DNA from 3 places in the Bacillus sp. P4_E1 genome. Region 1 is predicted to be linked to each of the others. Evidence: riboswitches for the same ligand, from Rfam matches in the RefSeq annotation. Region 1 holds a riboswitch; each other region holds the start of a gene.
What was found. Region 1 has a riboswitch for lysine ahead of AC1DS7_RS07925 (aspartate kinase). Riboswitches for the same ligand answer to the same signal wherever they lie in the genome.

Region 2: linked by a shared signal. The riboswitch ahead of AC1DS7_RS11605 (amino acid permease) and the one ahead of AC1DS7_RS07925 (aspartate kinase) in region 1 are both predicted to bind lysine.
Region 3: linked by a shared signal. The riboswitch ahead of lysA (diaminopimelate decarboxylase) and the one ahead of AC1DS7_RS07925 (aspartate kinase) in region 1 are both predicted to bind lysine.

What each region holds. Positions count from the first base shown of each region.
Region 1 covers NZ_JBFUIV010000004.1:313,942-316,151, reverse strand. The annotation lists gene AC1DS7_RS07925 (aspartate kinase) at 1-890, opposite strand, end outside; lysine riboswitch at 1,092-1,278, opposite strand; gene AC1DS7_RS07920 (DoxX-like family protein) at 1,471-2,210, shown strand, end outside.
Region 2 covers NZ_JBFUIV010000007.1:26,040-28,249, reverse strand. The annotation lists gene AC1DS7_RS11615 (sulfite exporter TauE/SafE family protein) at 1-82, shown strand, start outside; gene AC1DS7_RS11610 (GNAT family N-acetyltransferase) at 123-572, opposite strand; lysine riboswitch at 957-1,149, shown strand; gene AC1DS7_RS11605 (amino acid permease) at 1,262-2,210, shown strand, end outside.
Region 3 covers NZ_JBFUIV010000005.1:60,000-62,209, forward strand. The annotation lists gene AC1DS7_RS08750 (LTA synthase family protein) at 1-53, opposite strand, end outside; gene AC1DS7_RS08755 (DUF3888 domain-containing protein) at 307-702, shown strand; lysine riboswitch at 792-973, shown strand; gene lysA (diaminopimelate decarboxylase) at 1,154-2,210, shown strand, end outside.

The sequences.
Region 1 (2,210 bases):
TTTGTAATACTTTGAATAATAATATCCACATTAATATGTGCTGCTGCTAATGTAGAGAAAACTGTTGAAAGTGCACCTTGTTCTAATCCTTTAATTGTGACGCGTGTAATATTATCCTCAAATGCAATACCTTTAACGATTGATTGTTGTTCCATGTTACATTCTCCCCTTACAATTGTTCCGTTTTCTTGTTCCATACTTGAGCGAACTTCTAAAATTACATTATGATTTTTAGCAAATTCAACAGCGCGTGGGTGTAATACGCCAGCACCGAGGTTGGCAAGCTCTAACATTTCGTCATAAGAAATTTCATCTAATTTATAAGCATCTTGTACAACTCGTGGATCAGTCGTATATACGCCGGTCACATCCGTATAAATATCACATTTTTTTGCTTTTAGTGCAGCAGCTAATGCGACAGCAGTCGTATCAGAGCCACCGCGGCCAAGTGTGGTAATTTCATTTTCTTCACTTACTCCTTGGAAACCAGCTACTATAACAATCGTGCCTTCAGTAAGGTGAGACTGAATACGGGTAGTGTTAATGTCAATAATCCGTGCACTACTATGTACAGATTCTGTCGTAATACCAGCTTGCCATCCTGTTAATGAAATTGCGTTATAACCTTTTGTTTGTAGTGCCATTGTTAATAATGAAATGGTTACTTGTTCTCCTGTAGATAGGAGCATATCCATTTCACGTTTACTTGGATTTTCAGTAATAGCTTTAGCAAGTGCTACAAGTTTATCCGTACTTTTTCCCATTGCTGAAACGACAGAGACAATACTATGTCCTCGTTCATATTCTTCAATAATTAAATTTGCTACATGTTGAATGCGTTCGACGCTTCCGACAGAAGTACCGCCAAATTTTTGTACAATCGTTTCCATTACGAATTCCTTCTTTCGTCCATTTTTAAGAATAGGTTAGGACATATACAAATCCCAATATTCCTGTAGTTACCAGAGAGAAAAACAAAAAACACCATCTCAAATAAGTGAGGATGGTGCTGTTACAGGAAAAGGGAAACAGAAAACGGAGCTAATAAAAAAACCGCCAAAAAAGGAATATCATAAAAATGATATCTCTTTTTTGTAGATAGCTCTTCATACGTACACGTCTGTACATATGACAGTTCTGTTTCTATTCGAAAACAGCCCCAATTGATAAATGCAGAGAAATTTATCAATTTCGGCAACACTTCCTTTCCTCTAAAATCATAGACATCTCTGTGTCTCCTTTAGAATACTTATAAGCGTTGCAACCTCTATCTCACGTTTTAGGCGAGAGTGTATGATTTATGAAGTTGTTGGTAACATTTGTTTTATAATAATTTAAATTTTTCAGGGAATCAAGTGTTTTTTGTATTTTTTTGAAATTCTATCTTTTTATTAAATTAGTTTGTGAAAAATGTAGCAAAATCGATTCATTGCATGTACATTGAAAATATAGCGCATGGGAGGTGGAAGGATGGGGAAGAAAAAGCCTATTTATGTAGCCACAGAAATGAACACAACAATGGAGAAACTATGGGCATATACACAAGAGCCTGATATACATACAGAGTGGGATGCTCGTTTTACTGAGATTTCGTATTTAGAAAAAAAAGAGGGAGAACCACAGAAGTTTTTATATAAAACAAAGATCGGATTTGGACTTGAAATAGCCGGAGAAGGGGAATCGATAGGTGAAATAAGAAAAGAAACTGGAGAACGCATTTCCTCTTTAAAATTTTGGACAGACAATCAATTATCACTTATACAAATAGGGCGTGGTTATTGGAAGTATACACCGAATGAAGAACATATTCATTTTGAAACGCAATATGATTATGATACGAGATTTGGTCGTATAGGAAATGTGATAGATTTATATGTTTTTCGTCCACTATTAGGTTGGGCGACAGCATGGAGTTTTGATGCTTTAAAATTATGGTTAGAAAAGGGACTTCATCCTAAGTTGCTAATTAGAAGAACGATGACGTATTGGCTAGTTTGCTTTTTATTTGCTTTCGTATGGTTATATCAAGGGATTGTACCGAAATTGATGTTTACTCATTCAGAAGAAGTAAAGATGCTTTCTGCACTAATCGGATCGAATGAAAGTAGTATTTTTATACTTAAAATAGTTGGATTTTTAGAAATAATATGGGGTGTTATGTGGCTATTGCCACTTCAAAAGCGAAAACTATTTATATTGCATATTATATT
Region 2 (2,210 bases), on a different contig from region 1:
TATTGCTGTTCGTAATCATTCCAATCGTTCTAACGTATCGACAGCCGGCTATCCGAAAGATCAAAAACAAATGCTACCATAATTAATAATAATACCGCCCGATTTACTTCGAGCGGTATTTTTTATTTTTCTATTTTCCAATTGACCATCGTTTCAATACTATTTACTCTTTTCATATGTAATTTCTCTAAGACACGAATAGAGCTATAATTATCAAGGAGTGTCTCCGCTATAATCGTTTCCACTTCCCCTGTTTGAAAAGCCCATTTCATTAATTCACTAACTGCTTCTGTTGCATACCCTTTATTCCAATATTTCTCAATAAATCCGTAACCAATTTCTACCGTATGTTGCTCATTCGGTTTCCCTTTAAATCCTATATCACCTAGAACAACATCATCCTCTTTCCGAATAACATACCACGGTCCCCACGGTAATGAAGCCGCATCTCGTTTCATATTTTCTATATGTCCTACAATATGCGGACCACTATTGTATCCTTGATTATCCGCAATTTGAATCCATTCTTCTGTACACGGTACTATATATAATCTTTCCGTTTCTAATTTCATAATGATATCCCCTTTTCAATTAAACAATACCTCAATTTTATCAGAAATAAAAAGAATATTCATTCTATTTATCGAATTTATACTTATTCTTTGAAACGAATTTAAGGAATAATCCCCTTCTAATAGTTATGTCGAATTATATTTTCTGAATTTTCTTTTAATTTTAAAGGGTTTTTCAATATTTTTTGCGAAACATTTGTATAACAATTTTTTCTTTGCTTATTGCTACATAATAGTAGGTTCGGGTGGAGTTTTGCAAGCGTTTCCTATACAATAACCGATATTTTTTGACTTTTCCTAACAAAATTCCTTGCAATATATTCAGAAAGTCATTACAATTGCCATATATTAAATATCTTAGCAATATATAAATCCTCATCAATCCGATGAGGTAGAGGTTGCGACTTTTAAAAGTAAAATGGACGAGACACAGCGAATGTCACTGACTCCGTTTGAAAGGAAAAGTTGCCGAAGTTTATATTTCTTCTCTGGAAATATGAGCTGGGGCTGTCTCCGAAAGGAACAGAACTGTCACGTTTACAAAATTACCGTGTAAACGTGGTGTGCTATCTTAACGGAAGGGTATGATGGGGTGGTTATTTGTGAAACGTTCCGCCTAATTCCTTTGGCGGTTTTTTGTATTTTTCTCCCCCGCTCCTTCCTAACCTACAAGAAAAGGAGTGTTGAACATGAATAGCGCAACAAATCAATCTACCTCTAAAACGCAAACTACACAAGGACAAGGTGAATTAAAACGCGGATTAAAATCTCGTCACCTTACGATGATTTCTCTCGGTGGTACAATCGGTACCGGATTATTTCTTGCCAGTGGTGGTGTTATCCATTCAGCTGGTCCTGGCGGTGCATTAGTCGCATATGCCGCAATTGGAATTATGGTTTATTTTTTAATGACAAGCTTAGCAGAACTCGCGGCTTACATGCCTGTTACTGGATCTTTTAGTACTTATGCAACAAAATTTGTTGATCCATCACTTGGTTTTGCACTTGGATGGAACTATTGGTATAACTGGGCGATTACGATTGCAGCTGAACTAGCGGCCGTAACATTAATTATGAAATTTTGGTTCCCAGATACCCCTTCTCTTATTTGGAGTGGACTTTGTTTAGCTATTATTTTTCTCTTAAACTATTTATCTGTTAAAGGTTTTGGTGAATCTGAATATTGGTTCGCACTTATTAAAGTAGTTACTATTATTATCTTTTTAATTGTCGGTTTTATGATGATTTTTGGAATTATGGGCGGCGAATCTGTTGGCTTTAAAAACTTCACTGTTGCAGATGCACCATTTAATGGCGGCATCATGGCAATTATCGGTGTATTTATGGCTGCTGGTTTCTCATTCCAAGGAACTGAATTATTAGGAGTAGCTGCTGGTGAAACTGCTGATCCAGAACGCAATATTCCGAAAGCAATTCGTTCTATCTTTTGGCGCATTTTATTATTCTATATTTTAGCAATTCTCGTTATCGGTTTATTAATTCCTTATACGACTGAAAGCCTTGCAGCAAGTGATGTTACAGTAAGTCCATTTACACTTGTATTTGAAAAAGCGGGCGTTGCCTTCGCTGCTTCTGTTATGAACGCTGTTATTTTAACTGCAGTACTTTCTGCTGGTA
Region 3 (2,210 bases), on a different contig from region 1:
AAAACGACTGCAACTAGTGCAAATCGCAGTTTTGGAAACAGATTTTGTAGCATAATATACTCCTCTCCTAAAAGCATGACGGTTCTTGTGAGCCGGTTTGATTAGCGCCTCATTTTATATATACGAACAGTCCTTTATTATTATGTTTATTATACTATGAGTATCATTATACGAAAATAAAAGAGAGTTGTGGGCTTTTTTATAATAATTGAGTAGAAAAAGGGCAGTGGGAGACAATAAAACGGAGTTTCTATGTATGATAATTATCGTGCGCAAAAAGAATCGAGTAATAAAACGGAGGTTATAATGCGAAAATTATTATATTTTATAGTATGCAGTAGTGTTATACTTTTTGCTTCACCGAGTGTGTCGGTAGCACAATATGATGCACCCCTTATGGAAGATGCCCTTTATTCTGTTTTATTTCCAAAAATAAATAAGGCAATTGAAAAACAATATGGGAGCTTGAAGTCTTATCAATGTCCTAAAATTATTAGTTTAAAAAAAGTGTATAGTGGTACATATTTATTTCAAGCGAGTATTGAAGTAACGAAGTATGAACAGGTTGGTGGGAAAATTGTTCCACCATTTGAGAAGGTAACGATTACATTTAATAACGAAGAGGGCGAATGGGAAGTGACAAAGGTTTCAGTAAAGCGCTTACCAAATGATACAAAATTAAACTGTAAAAAAACAATATAAAAAATTGTTTGACAAATAAAATGGTCCTTTGGTATTGTTAATAGCAACAATTAGATGTTTGAAAATTAAATAGACTTACCTCATCTACTCTCAAAGGTAGAGGCCGCGATAGGAAAGAGTAAGCTATGGGAGATTTAATGGAATCTGTGATCATAGGTTGAAAGGGACTATTGCCGAAATATAAGAATAACCATCTTATTCATATATTGGGACTGCATTGAATAAATGTAGTACTGTCATAAGATTTATTTTATGAAGAGCTATTTGGAGATGTTGATGCGGTTTCTTATTTTGAGGAGATAACAACTCGTTTATTTTTTCAATATATATTTTTCCTAATAAGAAACGCGTGTGAACATTGTTCCGCGCGTTTTTTGTCTATCTAAAAGCGTGCTGCAATGAATAGAAGATTGGGGTTATGAGTTTTAGAGGAAATAAGGGAGGAATTTAAATGTATTTACACGGCACAAGCCGAATCAATGGGCAAGGACACTTAGAAATTGGTGGGTGCGATACGACGCAACTAGCAAAACAATACGGAACACCACTTTATGTATACGATGAAGAGTCTATTCGAGGAAAGTGCCGCGCGTTTCATCGTGCTTTTAAAGAAAGTGGTTTCTCTTATCAAGTAGCATATGCAAGCAAGGCGTTCTTGTGCATGGAGATGTGCCGAGTAGCTCGTGAAGAGAATATGTCTTTAGATGTTGTTTCTGGAGGAGAATTATATACTGCGCTCCAAGCTGGTTTTCCGGCATCGCGTATTCATTTTCACGGAAATAATAAAACAGAAGAAGAAATGATTATGGCTCTTCAGGCGAATATCGGTTGTTTTGTAGTAGATAATTTCTTAGAATTAGAAATCTTACATGATTTAGCAATGCAACATGGGAAATTTGTGAACATATTAATCCGTGTAACGCCTGGAGTAGAGGCACATACACACGAATATATAACAACAGGTCAAGAGGATTCGAAATTTGGATTTGGTGTTTCAAATGGTCAAGCGATGCAAGCAATTGAGCTTGCCTTGCAAAAATCAAATTATAATGTGCTAGGAATTCACTCGCACATCGGATCACAAATATTTGAAACGGCTGGATTTGTTCGAGCAATTGAAGTACTCCGCCAATTTTTAGAAGAAGTGAGAGAGCGAACACATTATGTGATGAAAGTATTAAATGTGGGCGGAGGTTTCGGTATACGTTATACGGATTCAGATACACCGTTAACACTTGAAACGTATGTGCACGCTGTAACAAGTACGATAAGAGAACAATTTACATTATGTGAATATCCGCTTCCAGAAATATGGGTTGAACCAGGTCGTAGTATCGTAGGTGATGCGGGAACAACACTTTATACAGTCGGAGCGGTGAAAGAGATTCCTGGCATTCGGAAATATGTTTCAGTCGATGGTGGAATGACAGATAATTTAAGACCAGCTCTATACGGAGCCCGTTATGAGGCGATGTTGGCGAATCGAGGGAATGATGAGAATGAGGAAC